2 regions of the Mesorhizobium sp. GW821-FHT04C10 genome follow, and region 1 is predicted to be linked to the other one. Evidence: riboswitches for the same ligand, from Rfam matches in the RefSeq annotation. Region 1 holds a riboswitch; the other holds the start of a gene.
The links. Region 1 has a riboswitch for S-adenosylmethionine ahead of metX (homoserine O-acetyltransferase MetX). Riboswitches for the same ligand answer to the same signal wherever they lie in the genome.
Positions count from the first base shown of each region.

Region 2: linked by a shared signal. The riboswitch ahead of AC07UC_RS33285 (O-succinylhomoserine sulfhydrylase) and the one ahead of metX (homoserine O-acetyltransferase MetX) in region 1 are both predicted to bind S-adenosylmethionine.

Region 1 is NZ_JBWKTL010000001.1:1,871,105-1,879,877, reverse strand. It holds gene AC07UC_RS09115 (aldo/keto reductase) at 1-196, opposite strand, end outside; gene AC07UC_RS09110 (gamma-glutamylcyclotransferase) at 320-841, opposite strand; gene AC07UC_RS09105 (DUF2125 domain-containing protein) at 997-1,995, shown strand; gene AC07UC_RS09100 (sugar kinase) at 2,003-2,932, shown strand; gene AC07UC_RS09095 (prephenate/arogenate dehydrogenase family protein) at 2,929-3,864, opposite strand; gene hisC (histidinol-phosphate transaminase) at 3,887-4,996, opposite strand; SAM riboswitch at 5,159-5,236, shown strand; gene metX (homoserine O-acetyltransferase MetX) at 5,344-6,513, shown strand; gene metW (methionine biosynthesis protein MetW) at 6,572-7,186, shown strand; gene AC07UC_RS09075 (DUF1330 domain-containing protein) at 7,199-7,519, opposite strand; gene AC07UC_RS09070 (glycosyltransferase family 2 protein) at 7,810-8,773, shown strand, end outside.
Region 2 is NZ_JBWKTL010000001.1:6,969,699-6,978,471, forward strand. It holds gene araD1 (AraD1 family protein) at 1-536, shown strand, start outside; gene AC07UC_RS33280 (2'-deoxycytidine 5'-triphosphate deaminase) at 574-1,668, opposite strand; SAM riboswitch at 1,767-1,844, shown strand; gene AC07UC_RS33285 (O-succinylhomoserine sulfhydrylase) at 1,902-3,092, shown strand; gene AC07UC_RS33290 (ceramide glucosyltransferase) at 3,126-4,277, opposite strand; gene apaG (Co2+/Mg2+ efflux facilitator ApaG/CorD) at 4,576-4,968, shown strand; gene AC07UC_RS33300 (Hsp33 family molecular chaperone) at 5,215-6,246, opposite strand; gene argF (ornithine carbamoyltransferase) at 6,347-7,258, opposite strand; gene AC07UC_RS33310 (aspartate aminotransferase family protein) at 7,275-8,474, opposite strand.

The sequences.
Region 1 (8,773 bases):
CCGATTCACCGCCCTGGTTGCCCGGCACCCAGCGCGAATAGGCGTCCGCGGTATCGATCGCGTTGAGTCCGCCGCCGACGAAGCGATCAAGCAGGTCGAACGAGGTCTTCTCGTCGACGGTCCAGCCGAAGACGTTGCCGCCCAGAACCAGCGGCGCGATGGACAGGTCGGTGCGACCGAGACGGCGTTTCTGCAAGACGAATCTCCGTAATGATTAAGACCGGGCGGACGCCGCCCGCTGGCTGGGTTCGGAACCTAACCTAGGTCTTGCCTCGCCGAGATCAAAGGCCTGGCCGCCTTTTTCCGCAGAGCCAGCGCTTCACAAAGGCGCTATCCCCCGTGCCACCTCCTCCAGCCAATGGTCGCGGATGCCAAGTGCTTCAAGATGCTTCAGCGTGCTGAGAACATAATCCTCATTGTTACCGGACTGGCCGACCGCGCCGCGCACCACCGCCGCCGCGTCCGCCGTGTCCAGCGCGCCGGCATATTGCTCATGTTTGCGGTCGACGATGTAGGCCACGGCTTCGACCGTACCGCCGCCGTCGAGCCGGACCTTGAGGGTGCGTTCGAGATAGACTGATGTGACGAGTTCACGCTCGCGCAGATAGGCGATGACCTCGTCGCGCAATTCCCCGGGCACACGGAAAGCCAGGCCGACGCAGGAGCCGCCATGGTCGAGGCCGAGCACCAATCCGGGCCGCTGGCGCGTGCCGCGGTGCACGAAGGAATAGACGCAGAGCGAGCGGCGGTAGCCGTGCAGCTGGGCGCGGCGTGTCTCGATATGCGCGAAACCCGGCCGCCAGATCAGCGAACCGTAGCCAAACACCCAAAAATCGCCCATATCGCCGCGCCTGATTGCAAAAAGAATGGCAACACCGCACCGGAAACCGGTGTTTTTTCCAACCGTCCCCGGCTACCTATTCGTCTCTGTCTGCCCAGTGTTGTCGGAATCGAAGGTCCGTCCGCCAATACCCATGCGTTAATGAGAGCCAAAGCATGACGTCAAGTGACGAACACCAACCAAAGTCCCGTCGCGGCCTCTTCTGGCTTGTGACGTTCGTCATTGTGCTGTTTGCCATCTACAGCGGCGGCTGGTTCTACCTGGCCAGCAGGGTCAGGGCTGAAGCCGACAAGGCGGTTGCCACGCTCAACAAGAGCGGCATCGAAGCCGGTTGCGCCAATCTCCAGGTCAGTGGCTATCCCCTGAGCTTTGCCGTCTCTTGCGACAATCTGGCGTATGAGGACGATGCCAAGAACATCGCGGCCTCAGCCGGTTCCTTCAATGCCGTCGCCCAGATCATCCAGCCTTTGTCGCCGGTCGCCGATCTGCGCGGCCCGCTCAGGACCTCAGTCCCCGGCATGGTGCCGCTGTGGATCGACTGGGACAATCTGCAGGCCAACGTGAAACTGTCATGGCCGCTGCCGCGGCGCATTGCACTGCAGGCGGAGGGCCTGTCCGGCCAGACCGATCCGGCCGACGACACCGATCCGGTGGAATTGTTCAGCGCCGGCAGGGCAGCCGGCCAGTTGCAGCCGAACGGCGTGGATCTCGACTATGTCGGCAGCTTCACCGATCTGGAGATCGACCCGGATGCGATCGGCGGGCGCGTGCTGCCGGCGCTCGATGCCAGCGGCGATGCCACGCTGAAGAACGGCGTCGCATTGATCGGAACGCAGGTGAAGAGCCTTCGCGGCCAGAGGGTCGATATTCGCAACCTCGATTTGTCGTCGGGCACGGCGAGGGTTACCGTTTCCGGGCCGTTGTCGGTCGATGCCGAAGGCCTTGTCGACGCCGACCTGATGATCAGGATCAAGGATCCGAAGGCTGTCGCATCCATCCTTGCCGGCGCCATACCCGAGCAGAAGAACGCGATCGAACAGGGTTTCGCGGCGTTGGCGCTGCTTGGCAGCGAACCATCGATGCCGCTGAAGGTGGTCAAGGGCAAGGCCTCGCTCGGCTTCATCCCGCTCGGCAAGATCAAGCCGGTTCAATAGCGCTGCCATGGCAAGACCAGCGAGGCTCCTGAGTGTCGGCGCGCTGACGCTGGACACCATCCTGCGTGTCGAGACGCTGCCCGCGCATCAGGGAAAATTCATCGCCTCCGACGGCGTCCAGATCGCCTCTGGCATGGCCACCAGCGCTGCCTGCGCCGCGCATCGCCTGGGCGCCGACGTATCGCTGTGGGCAAGTGCCGGCGATGATCCGGTCGGCGATCAACTGATTGCCGGGATCGAGGCCGAAGGCGTCGACTGCAGCTACGTGCGCCGCGTCAGCGGCGCCCGCTCGGCGCTGGCATCGATCCTGGTCGACGCCCATGGCGAACGCATCATCGTGCCTTTCTATGACAGCTTGGCCCAGACCGATCCCGATTCTTTGCCTTTCGCCGACATCGCGGCATTCGATGCCGTGCTGGCCGATGTGCGCTGGCCGGGGGCCGCGGCCCTTGCCCTGAAGGCAGCGCGCGCCGCCGGCCGGCCTGCGATTCTCGACGCCGATACCGCGCCGCTGGCGGTGCTGGAGCGGCTGTTGCCGCTGGCTTCTCACATCGTCGCCTCGGAGCCGGCAGTCCGCATCATATGCGGCCAGGCGCTGGACCTGGGGATCGCTTGCACTGACCTCGCCTCCCGCACCGATGCCCTCGTCGCGGTCACCGGCGGCGCGGCGGGCACCTGGTGGTTTGATCGCGCGGCGGGATCATCCCGCCATGTCGCGGCGCCAAGGATCAAGGCGGTCGACACGCTCGCCGCCGGCGATGTCTTTCACGGCGCCTTTGCCGTCGGGCTGGCGGAAGCCATGCCGGTCGAACAGGCCATGCGTTTTGCGAGTGCCGCCGCCGCGCTCAAGTGCCTGCGCTTCGGCGGCAGGCTCGGTGCGCCGGACCGGGCCGAGACACTGGCCATGGTCGCGGCGACATGGCCTGAAACAGCCTAATTCTTCGACGGGTGCTCGATCGCCTGACGGCCGAAATCGGGCACATCAATATCCTGGCCCGCCTCGATGATCGAGCGGCGCACCGCGCGGGTGCGGGTGAACAGGTCGAACAGCTTGTCGCCGTCGCCCCAGCGGATCGCCCGCTGCAGGAATGCCAGGTCTTCCGAGAACCGCGCCAGCATTTCGAGGATGGCGTCCTTGTTGTGCAGGCACACGTCCCGCCACATGGTCGGGTCGGAGGCGGCCAGGCGCGTGAAGTCGCGAAAGCCGGAGGCGGAATATTTGATCACTTCCGTCTTGGTCACCGATTCCAGATCGTCGGCGGTGCCGACGATGTTGTAGGCAATGATGTGCGGTAAATGCGAAACGATGGCGAGCGTCATGTCGTGATGCTGCGGGTCCATCGTGTCGATGTTGGCGCCGCAGCGGCGCCAGAATTCCGACAGCCTTTCCAGAGCGTCTGGATCGGTGCCCGGCAGCGGCGTGAAGATACACCAGCGATTGTCGAACAGGTCGGCGAAACCGGCATCCGGTCCGGATTTCTCGGTACCCGCCAGCGGATGGCCGGGAATGAAATACACGCCGTCAGGCACATGCGGCTGCATCTGCGCGATGACCGAGGCCTTGGTCGAGCCGACATCGGTGAGGATCGCGCCCTTCTTCAGCGCCGGCGCGATCTCCTGCGCCACCGCGCCGGACGAGCCGACCGGCACCGAGACGATGATCAGATCGGCATCGCGGACCGCTTCCTTGGCATCGGTCGTGTAGGAATCTCCCAGCCCAAGCTCCTGCGCCCGCGCCAGCGTCGCCGCGCTGCGGGTCGAGATGGCAACGTGGCCGGCAAGGCCCTCGCGGCGGATGACGCGGGCCAGCGACGAGCCGATCAGGCCGATGCCGACCAGCGCGATCTTCTCAAACATCGGTGATGTCATGGCGTTAGAGCTTTCGGGCGTTCTAGCTTTTCAGGAATGTCGTGAGCGCGGCGACGACGCCGCGATTGGCCTCTTCGGTGCCAACGGTCATGCGCAGCGCGTTGGGAAAGCCGTAGCCGGAAACACGCCGCAATATGTAGCCGCGCGCCGTCAGGTAATCGTCCGCCGCCGCCGCCGAATGCTTCTGGTCGTCGGGAAAATGAATGAGGAGGAAATTGCCGACGCTGGGCGTCACCCGCAGCCCAAGCCCGGTCATCTCCGCGCTCAGCCAGGTGAGCCAGGTCTCGTTATGCGCCACGCTGCGCTCGACATGGGCGCGGTCGCGAATCGCGGCGATGCCGGCCTCGATCGCCGTCGCATTGACGTTGAAGGGACCGCGCACGCGGTTGATGGCGTCGACGATATGCATCGGCCCGTACATCCAGCCGATCCGCGCTCCGCCAAGGCCGATCTTGGAGAAGGTGCGCGTCATCACCACGTTCTCGGCGCTGCCGACCAGCTCGATCCCGGCCTCATAGTCGTTGCGGCGGACATATTCGGCATAGGCCGCGTCGAGCACCAGCAGCACATTCTTCGGCAAGCCGGCATGCAGGCGGCGCACCTCCTGGAACGGCACATAGGTGCCGGTCGGGTTGTTAGGGTTGGCGAGGAACACGATTTTCGTGCGCGGCGTGACGGCGGCCAGCATCGCATCGATGTCGGCGCGCTCTTCGGTCTCCTTGATCACAACCGGGGTGGCCCCGGCCGACTGGATGTAGATCTTGTAGACCATGAAGGCGTGTTCGGTGAAAATGGCCTCGTCGCCGGGCGCCAGATAGGTCTGCGCCAAAAGGCCGAGGATCTCGTCGGAGCCGTTGGAGCAGATGATGTTCTGCGCGTTGAGGCCATGCACCTCGGCGATCGCCTCGCGCAACCGCCTGGCGGTGCCATCGGGATAGATGTCGAGTTTGGCGGCGACGTCGCGGGCGGCTTCGATGGCCTTCGGTGACGGACCGAGCGGGTTCTCGTTCGACGACAGCTTGTAGACCTTGGCGACACCGGCCGGCGCCGTGCTCTTGCCGGGCACATAGGCGTCTATGTCCATGATGCCCGCGCGCGGGGTTGGACGTGCCTGATCCGGTGTCTGGTTCATTTTTTGCAAAATCCGTCGAAAATGCCTCCATCCGGAGGCCGCAGCGGAAATACAAGCCATGGCCGGCAATGTCGAGAGGCGGCGGTGGGGCCAGCAGCCGGCCCAGCCTCCGGCCCAGCCTTCCGGCATTGACGGCGAGGCGGGCGAGTTCTAGAAGGACGGTGACAGTTCCGTGGTGATTTGGCCGGTCGGCTTGCAGCCACGTTAAACAATTCGCTAAAGGGCCGTTTGCGTGACGTAACCGGCTTTGCGAAGGCAATGCCGGTTTTTTATTGTCCGCGGCCGGCCGGACAAAACGCATCGGCGGCGATTTTTCGTTGGGCACGATGCAGCAAGTGAGTACGTGAATGGCCGCTCTGCGTGCAGGAAAGACCAACAACGAGGCCGACCAACCGTCGAGCCCGGTGTTGCGCTTCGGGCCCGACCAGCCGCTCAAGCTCGACGCCGGCACGCTTTTGTCGCCGTTCCAGATCGCCTACCAGACCTATGGCACGCTGAACGATGCCCGCTCCAATGCCATTCTCGTCTGCCATGCGCTGACCGGCGACCAGCATGTCGCCAACACCAACCCGGTGACCGGCAAGCCGGGCTGGTGGGAAGTGCTGATCGGCCCCGGCAGGATCATCGACACCAACCGTTTCTTCGTCATCTGCTCCAACGTCATCGGCGGTTGCCTGGGGTCCACCGGTCCGGCCTCGACCAATCCCGTCACCGGCAAGCCCTATGGGCTCGACCTGCCTGTCATCACCATTCGCGACATGGTGCGCGCGCAGAAGATGCTGATCGACCATTTCGGCATCGATAAACTGTTCTGCGTGCTCGGCGGCTCGATGGGCGGCATGCAGGTGCTGGAATGGGCGTCGAGCTATCCCGAGCGCGTCTTTTCGGCGCTGCCGATCGCCACGGGTGCCCGCCATTCCTCGCAGAACATCGCCTTCCACGAGGTCGGCCGGCAAGCCGTCATGGCCGATCCGGACTGGCATGGTGGCAAATATTTCGAGCATGGCAAGCGCCCGGAAAAGGGCCTGGCTGTGGCGCGCATGGCGGCCCACATCACCTATCTCTCGGAGGCCGCCCTGCATCGAAAATTCGGCCGCAATCTGCAGGATCGCGACCACCTGACTTTCGGCTTCGACGCCGACTTCCAGATCGAAAGCTATCTGCGCCACCAGGGCATGACCTTCGTCGACCGCTTCGACGCCAACTCCTATCTCTACATGACGCGGTCGATGGACTATTTCGACCTCGCCGCCGATCATGGCGGCAGGCTGGCGGATGCCTTTGCCGGCACCAAGACCCGTTTCTGCTTGGTGTCGTTCACATCGGACTGGCTGTTTCCGACCGAGGAGAGCCGCTCCATCGTGCACGCGCTCAACGCCGCCGGCGCCTCGGTATCCTTCGTCGAGATCGAGACCGATCGCGGCCACGACGCCTTCCTGCTCGACGAGCCGGAACTGTTCGCCGCCATCAACGGCTTCATCGGCTCGGCGGCCCGCGCCAGAGGGCTAAGCGCATGACCCCGCAAAGTTGCAGACTTTCAGGATCAGGCTCATGCGCCATACAGGAGGCGACATCATGAGCGTCAACGGCAGCCAGCGCGTCGACCTCGAGGTCGTCGCCAACCTCATTCCGCCACAGTCGCGCGTGCTCGACGTCGGTTCGGGCGACGGCTCCTTGCTTGAATTGCTGCAGGAAACCAAACAGGTCGACGGCCGCGGGCTTGAACTGTCGCAGCGCGGCGTCAACGAATGCGTGGCGCGCGGCCTCTCTGTCATCCAGGGCGATGCCGACAAGGATCTCGAGTTCTATCCCGACAAGGGTTTTGACTTCGTCGTCCTGTCGCAGACCTTGCAGGCGACCCGCAACCCGAAGCTGGTGCTCGACGAACTGCTCAGGATCGGCAATCGCGCGATCGTCTCTTTCCCCAATTTCGGCCATTGGCGGGTGCGCCTGTCGCTGTTCGTCAAGGGCCGCATGCCGGTGACCCAGGACCTGCCCTATTCCTGGTACGACACGCCCAACATCCATTTCTGCACCATCCGCGACTTCGTCAACCTGTGCGATGAGCTTGGCGCGACGGTGGAAAAGGCGACCGCGCTCGACGCAGCCGGCCAGAAGATCGGCCTGTCGATGCCCTGGTGGTTCTGGAATTTCTTCGGCCAGCAAGCGGTGTTCTTGCTGAAGCGGTAAGGCACGGAACGTCTAGCCCAGGACATCCGTGGCCTTGTGCGGGTGCTCGACACCGTCGGCGAACACCACATCGGATTGGGAATTGTCCGTGCGCAGGGCTAGTATTGCCTGATAGGCGGGCGAATCATACCACCGGCGCATCTGCCGCCGGTCGGGAAACTCGATGATGATGAGGTTGCCCGGCCAATCGTTCTCGATCACCTCGACATCACCACCATGGACCAGGAAGCGGCCGCCGAAAGGTTCCAGCGTGGCATCGATCCTGTGCAGATATTCGGCGATCTGCGGGCCCATCCTGACTTGGCGCATATGGGCAACGGCGTAAGCGGTCATGACGTAACTCCCTTGTCGAGCGAGGCCGATTTGCCGGTCTCATGGCTGCAAATTGCCAAGGGAGGTGACGAGACTCGATTACGCCTGAGGTAATAGGCCAACATCGATGCCGCGCACGAATCAGCGCTTGAGCGCGAGCGGAACCGCATCCCCTCAGACTTGCCAGGGTGTTGCTATTGGGGCGCGGAGGCCCAAAATCGGCGTCTCAGACCAGCCGGATTTCGCGTCTTTGGATGACATGTGAAGATGGTCTTTGTAGCGTCGCGCCGAACGTAATGCTTGGGCGGGGCATGGAACGCAAATCCCAGACCTATTCAATCGTAGTCGAAATGGAAAATGCCCAATCCATCAATGAAGATGAGATCGGCGCTTCATTCCGCGCCTTGGCGCGGGAAATAGAGGCCGCAACGACTGACGATCGGCACCCCAAGCCGGAGGTTATTGTCGTTCACAGCGGAGAGAATACCGAGACGCCGCTCCTCCAGCAGCGTGTCGCCAAGCTTGTCCCGCGGCTTGGCGCTGTCGCCAATCTGGTCTTCAGCGCCAGCACCGGCAGCCGATACTATGAGATCAAGAACGCGGGCGTTGGATTGGCCACGGGCGACATCGTGGTTTTCTGCGATTCCGACACGGTTATGGAGAGCGGCTGGCTGTCGGCGCTCCTTGAACCGCTACAGGACCCGAAGACGATGGCCGTGAGCGGCTACACCTATCTCGGCCATGACGATTTCGCCTCCCGCACCTTTGCACTGCTGTGGTTCTTCCCGCTGCGCGACGGGGATCAGCGTTTCGCCTCCAGGCGGGCAATGAACGCCAACAATTGCGCCTTTCGCAGAAGTTGGTTGGCCAGCCATCCCTATCCGGCCAGCAATGGTTTCAAGGTTTCCTGCACGTTGCTTACCAGCCAGTTGCGGGAAAGCGGACATGACTTCGTCAGGGTCGATGCCCGGGCCAGCCACTATCCTCCGCGCGGCTGGCGTTTTTTCTTCTGGCGCGCGCTCGTCACCGGTCGCGATGCGGACCGCAAATATGTGGCGCTGGAATCGCCGTCGCGAACCGCACGGGTGGTCAAGGCGGCAAGGCGCTGGTTTTCGACATCGCGCCGGGTGGGCGGCCGCATCCTTGCGCATGCGGCACGACTCGGCATGCCAATCTGGCAGATTCCGTTTGCCCTGATCGTCGGCATGGCCTTTTGCACGCTGGTGTTCGTCGCCCAGATGGCCATGGCGCTTGGTCTGGTCCGGGACGAGCCGG
Region 2 (8,773 bases), 5.1 Mb from region 1:
GTGCGGCACTCCTGTCACCGGCCTTCGCCAAGGACGCCGGCGAGGAACCCGAGGTCGCCGGCATCTACGTCATCGGCGACGACGGCGCGCCCTTCCGTGTCGGCTTCACGCTGTCGAACGAATTTTCCGACCACGTGACCGAGCGCGTCAACTATCTCTTCCTCGCCCATTCCAAGCTGCGCAATGCCTCGTTCGGGCCGGAGATCCTGATCGGCGACCTGCCTTCCGACATCCGCGGCACATCGCGCATCGTACGCGACGGCAAGATGCTGTGGGAAAAACCGTTCCTGTCGGGCGAAGCGAACATGTCGCACACCATCGCCAATCTCGAACATCACCATTTCAAATATTCGGCGTTCCGCCAGCCGGGCGACGTGCATGTGCATATGTTCGGTACCGCGACACTGTCCTTCGCCGACGGGGTCAAGACCGAGGCCGGCGATGTGTTCGAGATCGAGGCGGGGGATTTCGGCCTGCCGCTGCGCAATCCGCTGGAGATCGAAAAGCCGGTGAAGGTGGTCGTGAAGGCGCTGTGAGTGGTGATCTCCCCCCTCGTGGGGGAGATTGGCAGTGTCAGCGTGCAGTGCGAAAGTGCTTGGACAGCTTCAGGCCTTGCGCCTGGTAGTTGGAGCCCAGATCGGTGCCGTAGAGCGCCTGCGGGCGCTTCAGCATGTGCTCGTAGACCAGCCGGCCGACGATCTGGCCATGGTCGAGGATGAACGGCACTTCATGGCTGCGCACCTCCAGCACGGCCCGGCTGCCGGTGCCGCCGGCCGCCGAATGGCCGAAGCCCGGGTCGAAGAAGCCGGCATAGTGGACGCGGAATTCGCCGACCAGAGGGTCGAACGGCGTCATCTCGGCGGCATAGAGCGGCGGCACGTGCACCGCTTCCTGGCTGACGAGGATGTAGAATTCGTCGGGGTCGAGCACCAGTTCGCCCGCGCCGCTCTTGTGGATCGGCTCCCAGAAATCGACGACATCCTGCGCCGCGCGCTTGTCGACGTCGACGAGACCGGTGTGATGCTTGCCGCGGTAGCCGACCAGCCCGTCACTGTCGCCATTGAGATCGATCGACAGCGCGATGCCGCCGCCGGAAATGTTAGGCGGCTCGGTGGCGACCAGCATTTGCGCGCGATGGAGTTCGTGCAGCTCGGCTTCCGAGAGCAGCGCATTGCCGGTGCGGAAGCGGATCTGCGACAGGCGTGAGCCGGTGCGCACCACGATCGGGAAGGTGCGTGGGCTGACCTCCAGATAGAGCGGACCATTGTAGCCGGCGGCGATCTTGTCGAACTCGTGGCCTCGGTCGGTCATGACACGGGTGAAGATGTCAAGCCGCCCGGTCGAGCTCTTCGGATTGGCCGAGGCGGAAATCTCCGCCGGCAATGCCAGGCTTTCGAGCAAGGGCACGATGTAGACGCAGCCGGTCTCCAGCACCGCGCCGTCGGCAAGATTGATCTCGTGCAGCTTCAGCCGGTCGAGCTTCTCCGAAACCTTGTGATTGGGGCCGGGCAGGAAGGAGGCCCGCACCCGCCAGGCCCTGTCGCCGAGTCTCAGATCGAGACTGGCCGGCTGGATCTGGTCGGCATCGAGCGCGCGCGGCGACTTCAGCGCGCCGGACTGGAACAGCGCCGAAATGTCCTGATCGGGAAGAATACCCGTCTCTCGCAAGGCTTCGCTCCTAGAGGGCAGGCTTTGTCGGAACCCGCTTGGTACAAACCTCTTAATGAAGCCGGCAATTGACGCAAGCGTGGGACGGGTCTAAAGGGTCGTTATCCCGTGGTGATTTGGCCGGTCGGCTTGCAGCCACGTTAAACAAGTCGCTAAAGGACCGTTGGGCCGCAAGGCCGTATGGACCGGTTGCGACTTTCGCGGCCGGTTTTTTTGTGTCTGGAACAAAAGCGATGAGCACCAAGAAGCGCAACTGGAAGCCTCAGACAGCCCTCGTGCATGGCGGAACCCTACGTTCCGGCTTCGGCGAAACCTCCGAGGCGATGTATCTGACGCAGGGCTATGTCTACAAAACGGCGCAGGCGGCCGAAGCCCGTTTCAAGGGCGAGGAACCGGGTTTCATCTATTCGCGCTACGCCAATCCGACCGTCGACATGTTCGAAAAGCGCATGTGCGCGCTCGAAGGCGCGGAGGATGCGCGCGCCACGGCGTCGGGCATGGCCGCGGTGACGGCGGCCCTTCTGTGCAGCGTCAAGGCCGGTGACCATATCGTGGCGGCGCGCGCGCTGTTCGGCTCCTGCCGCTGGGTGGTCGAGACGCTGGCGCCGCGATACGGCATCGAGGCCACGCTGGTCGACGGCACCGACATCGCCAATTGGGAAAAAGCGGTCAGGCCAAACACCAAGCTGTTCTTCCTGGAAAGCCCGACCAACCCGACACTGGAAGTGGTCGACATATCAGCCGTCGCCGCGCTTGCCAATTCAATCAGCGCGCGGCTTGTGGTCGACAATGTCTTCGCCACGCCTTTGCAGCAAAAGCCGTTGCAGCTTGGCGCGCACATCGTCGTCTATTCGGCGACCAAGCACATTGACGGCCAGGGCCGCTGCCTCGGCGGCGTGATCCTGTCGGACAAGAAGTGGATCGACGAGAACCTGCACGACTATTTCCGCCACACCGGCCCCAGCCTGTCGCCCTTCAATGCCTGGACGTTGCTGAAGGGCCTGGAGACGCTGCCGCTGCGCGTGCGCCAGCAGACCGAGAGCGCCGGCAGGATCGCCGATTTTCTCGCCGAACAGCCGCAGATTGCTCGTGTCATCTATCCCGGCCGCGCCGACCACCCGCAGGCCGATATCGTCAAGAAGCAGATGTCGGGCGGCTCGACGCTGATCTGCCTCGATGTCAAGGGCGGCAAGCAGGCAGCCTTCGCCCTGCAGAATGCACTCGACATCGTGCTGATCTCGAACAACCTTGGCGACGCCAAGAGCCTGATCACCCATCCGGCGACGACGACGCACAAGAATTTAAGCGACGAGGCCCGCGCCGAACTCGGCATCGGGCCTGGTACGCTGAGATTGTCCGCCGGCCTGGAAGACACCGACGACCTTCTGGAAGACATCGCACAGGCGTTGAAAGCCGCCAAATAGCAGGCCGTCCAGGCAGCGTCGCCTGCGGCGGATTCAGGCTCGCGACGGCGCCTCTTCAAGTTCGGCCGCCTTGGTGCCGATGGTCATCGCATTGCCGCGCCAGTCGACGGCGCCGCCGAGCCAGCCGCGTGCCCACATCGCCGGCAGGATCAGGTCACGCACCACGATCGCCGCGACCATGCGCGGCGACAGGTACCAGCCCTTGGACCAGGCCAGTGCACATTCAGGGAAATAGAAGGCCGCCAGCACGGCAACGGCCGTCAGCGGCAGGCTGAAGCCGGCGCTTGCCGCCGCAACCAGCGCAAGCACCAGCGGCACCACCGCGCCGGTCAGGATTTCAGGCGCGAAGAACAGCGGAAAGGTGACGCGGCGCAGGCGCGCCCAGCGGGCCTGGCGCGACCAGATCTCGCCAAGCGTGCGCCGGCCAAGCGGCTGTTCGAAGGGCGAAGCGACGAGATTGACGCGCAGGCCGAGCCCATTGACCAGCTTGGTCGCGGCGGCGTCCTCGGCGATTTCGGCGGCCAGCGCACGGATGCCGCCATTGGCATCCAGCATCGGCTTGTTCCAAAGCATGCTCTTGCCCTGGGCAAAGCCAAGGCCGAGCGCCTCCCCGGCATACTGCCAGCGGGCCTGCAGGGTGTTGAGGAAGGCGCATTCGACCTCGGCCCAGAAGCCATCCGGCCGCGAGCCGATAGGCGTCGAGCAGACAAGGCCCGTGTTTGGCCGCCACGCCGCCATCAGATGCTGGATGTAATCCCCGGGCATCAGCACGTTGGAATCAGCCAGGATGACCCATTTGTGCCGCGCGGCTTCCCAACCCTTGACGCAATTGTTGAGCTTGGGATTGGCGCTGACGCGATCGTCACCGATCAACAGCCGGGCCGGCAGCTTGGGGAAACGGGCAATGGCTTGTCTGATCAACCCGACGACCGGATCATCGGCATGGGCAACGCAGAAGATCAACTCGTAGCGCGGCCAGTCGAGCGAGAAGGCGCGCTCCAGCGTCTCGTGCGTGAACGGCTCGACGCCACGCGACGGCACGACAATCGACACCGGCTGCGATTTGCCGGCTGGCGGCGAGATCGTAGTGCGCCGCTTCAGCTGTGAGGCGGCCAGCGCGATGCTGGCAGCGTTTGAAAGGATAAGAGCAGTCGAAAGCGAGGCGGCTATGAGAGTGAGTTCCATCGAGATCTGGGCGCTCCAGAAGAGACGGGCCGCGGTGTGGCCGCTTTCAACAGTTCGACAGAGCGCCGAGTCGCTCGGTTCGCGCACACCACCATTGTCATGTGTCACTTAAATGACATTCTTTGCCGGCACCTGCCTTTCGAGGACGAGCGCGACAAGACGCGCACGTTGACCTCCTCGCCTGGAGGGCCGAAAGTTTCGTTTGTTTGAGCATGATCTTTGGACAGGCGGAAACCGTTTGGCCGGGAAAACCGGTCCACTTTTCGGGATCATGCTCGATATCGTTTTGGAGCCGCTTATGTACCGCGCAGTCACGCGCAACATCGAAGTGCAGGTCAGGCCGTTCTATCTCGAGGGCCGTTCGGATCCTTCCGAGAACCGCTATGTCTGGGGTTACCAGATAACGATCGACAATCAGTCGGACGAATTCGTGCAGCTTCTGTCGCGCTATTGGCACATCACCGACGGCGCCGGCCGGGTCGAGGAAGTGCGAGGCCCCGGCGTTGTCGGCGACCAGCCCGAACTCAATCCCGGCGACAGCTATCAATACACGTCGGGCTGCCCGCTCTCGACGCCGTCAGGGATCATGGTCGGGCGCTATACGATGCGCAACAAGCGCGGCGAGACATTCGACATCGCCATCCCGGCCTTTTCGCTGGATCTGCCGGGAACGAGACGGACGGTGAATTAGGGCAGTCGGGCGATTAGCGAAGTCCTCGGCGACAGCGTCTTTCTCCCCGTCACTACACGGGGAGAAATGCCCGGCAGGGCAATGAGGGGCGGCGCCGAACTGATGAGATTATCTTTCACGCACGTGGCGAGTCTACGTTTCACGCACGTGGCGAGTCTACGCGCGGCCACTTGCCAAAGTTAGCGCTGCCCCTCATCCGCCTGCCGTACCTTCTCCCCGATAGTGACGGGGAGAAGGAAGCTCCCTTTACTGCGCCGCGAATTCCGCCGGGTCGAAGTCATATTGCTTCGAGCAGAATTCGCAGGCGACGTGGATGCCGCCGTCCTCGGTCGAGTCCTTGATCTCCTGCGCGGAGAAGCCCTCGAGGATGCCGCGGATCTTGTCGCGCGAGCACGAGCACTGGTCGGCGACGGGGACGCCGCCGAAGACGCGCACGCCATGCTCATGGAACAGGCGATAGAGCAGCCGCTCGGCGCCGATCGTCGGATCGATCAGCTCTGTCGGTTCGATGGTGCCGAGCAGCGCCAGCAATTCCTGCCAGGAATTGTCGGCCGGATCGTGAATCTCCTCGCGCGGATCGCCATCGCCGCCGGGCAGGTCCGGAACGCGCATGCGCTCGGGGGACTGCGGCAGGAACTGCGCCAGGATGCCACCGGCACGCCACTGCTCGCGCGCGCCACCAGGGCCCGGCGTCAAAAGCTTGGCGACAGAGAGCCTGATATCCGTCGGAATCTGTTCCGACTGGCGGAAGTAGGTGCGCGCCGCGTCCTCCAGCGTCTCGCCGTCGAGTTGCACGATGCCCTGATAACGCTGCGTGTGGGCACCCTGGTCGATGGTCAGCGCCAGCACGCCGCTGCCGAGCAGCGTCTGCTGGGACGTCTCGCCCGCCGCGACGAGGGCCTCGAGCCTATCGGCATCGAAGCGCGCATAGGCGCGCAGCGCCGAAGGCGTCGTGAAATCCGCCACCAGCATGTCGACCGGCCCGTCGGTACGGGTCTGCAGGATGAACTTGCCCTCGAATTTGAGCGAGGTGCCGAGCAGCACCGTCAGCACGCAGGCTTCCGCCAGCAGGCGGGCGACCGGCTCGGGATAGTCGTGGCGGCTGAGGATGGCGTCGAGCATCGGCCCGAGCTGGACCGTGCGACCGCGCACGTCGAGCGGACCGACCTCGAAAGGCACGACATGGTCGTCGCCGGCATAGCCGAACTCGCCGAGTTTGGGGTGATGTTCAGTCACTTGATGCGTTTCCAACATGACAAAGCTCCAGGGCGCGGCCATGCCGCCCCCTGGGGTGCATGCGTCCAAACGCGCTTGATTTGCGTGATGCGGCGCAGATAGGCATCGCGCCCCCGCAGATCAAGCGCCCAGACACTTCATCTCAAGCACCAAGACACCAGGCGAGCACCGCCTTCTGGGCGTGGAGCCGGTTCTCGGCCTCGTCGAAGACCACCGAATGGGGTCCGTCGATGACCTCGTCGGTCACTTCCTCGCCGCGATGCGCCGGCAGGCAGTGCATGAACAGCGCGTCCTGCTTGGCATGCGCCATCAGCTTGGCATTGACCTGATAGGGAGAGAAGACGTTGTGGCCGCGGGCGCGATGCTCCTGGCCCATCGACACCCAGCAGTCGGTGACGACGCAATCGGCCTGGTCGACGGCTTCCTCGGGCGAGCGGGTGAAATGCAGCTTGCCGCCATGCGCCTTGGACCAGTCGACATGCTTCTGCGCCGGCTCGCTGCCTTCGGGAACGGCGACGTTGAGGTTGAAGCGGAACCGCGCAGACGCTTCGAGCAGCGAATGCAGCACATTGTTGCCGTCGCCGGTCCAGGCGATGGTCTTGCCGGCAACCGGACCGCGATGCTCCTCGAAGGTCATGATGTCGGCCATCAGCTGGCAGGGGTGGGTGTCGTCGGTCAGCCCGTTGATCACCGGCACGGTTGCGTTCTCGGTCAGTTCCAGCAACCGCTCATGCGAGGTGGTGCGGATCATGATCGCGTCGACATAGCGCGACAGCACCTTGGCGGTGTCGGCGATGGTTTCTGAGCGGCCGAGCTGCATTTCGGTACCGGTCAGCATGATGGTCTCGCCGCCAAGCTGGCGCATGCCTACGTCGAAGGAAACGCGTGTGCGGGTCGACGGCTTGTCGAAGATCATAGCCAGCACCTTGCCTTCGAGCGGCTTGGTCCGCTCGCCGGCCTTCAGGCGCGCCTTTCGCACCACCGCGTCGTCCAGCATGAAGCGCAGGTCGCCCTCGGAAACGGTGGAAAGATCGGTAAAATGGCGAACTGACATCAGCAATATTCCGGAATTACTTCGCGGCGGCCACGGCAATGGCGTCCGCCAGGCCCTTGGCACCAGCGCGGATGCGGTTGAGCGCTTCGTGGATCTCGGCGTCGGTGACGGTGAGCGGCGGCAGCAGGCGGATGACGTTGTCACCGGCCGGAACCGCCAGCAAATGCTGGTCGCGCAGCGCCATGTTCACCTTGGTGTTGGGCATGGCGCATTTGAGGCCAAGCATCAGGCCGGTGCCCCTGATGCCTTCGATGACATCGGGAAACTCGTCCGCGATCGCCGCCAGGCCTTGCTTCAGCAACAATGCCTTGCGCTGGACATCCTCGAGGAAGCCGTCTTCGAGCACCACATCGAGAACCGCATTGCCGACAGCCATGGCCAGCGGATTTCCGCCGAAGGTGGTGCCGTGCACGCCCGACGTCATGCCGACCACGGCCTCGTCGGTGGCCAGGCACGCGCCCATCGGGAAGCCGCCGCCAATGCCCTTGGCTATCGCCATGATGTCGGGCGTCACGCCCGTCCACTCATGCGCGAACAGCTTGCCGGTGCGGCCGATGCCGCACTGGACCTCGTCGAAGATCAAGAGCAGGCCGTGCTGGTCGCAGAGCTGGCGCAGCCGCTTCAACGATTGTGTGGGTACCGGGCGGATACCGCCCTCGCCCTGCACCGGTTCGATGAGGATCGCGGCGGTTTCCGGCGTGATCGCCTTCTCGGCGGCATCGATGTCGTCGAAGCCGACCTGGTCGAAGCCTTCGACCTTGGGTCCGAAGCCTTCGAGGTATTTGTACTGGCCACCGGCCGCGATGGTCGCCAGCGTGCGGCCATGGAAGGCGCCTTCGAAGGTGATGACGCGGAAGCGCTCCGGATGACCCTTGACGAAGTGGTAGCGCCGCGCCGTCTTGATCGCGCATTCCAGCGCCTCGGCGCCGGAGTTGGTGAAAAACACCTTGTCGGCGAAGGTGGCATCGGCCAGGCGCTCGCCAAGCCGGCTCTGTCCCGGGATCTCATAGAGGTTGGAGACGTGCCAGAGCTTGCCGGCCTGCTCGGTCAGCGCCGCGACCAGATGCGGATGGCTGTGGCCGAGCGAATTGACCGCGATACCGCCGGCGAAATCGAGATATCGCTCGCCCTTGTCGGTAACCAGCCAAGTGCCTTCCCCGTGGTCGAAAGCCAGGGGTGCGCGAGCAAAGGTCTCGTAAAGCGCCGAACCGCTCATTATATGCGTCTCCGGTACCGGAAAATCAAAAAAGCCGCCAAAGCGGCGGCCTTGTGCGGCTTATCGTGTTTTTCGGCCATGAAGTCAACGAAAACGTCGCGTAGTGCGCGCGGCAAGCCCTCCGACGCGACGCCGGCTCATAAGCGACCGGGCAAGTTGGGGAAAACCGAAAAAACCGATTCGTGTTGCACTTGGGACTCTTGTCACCGAGTCAGCGCATAAGGTAATTGTAGTCGAGAAATAACTAGATTTCGTGCGGCGGACCTAATCACCAGATATATGTGGTGTCTGCCCCAGCA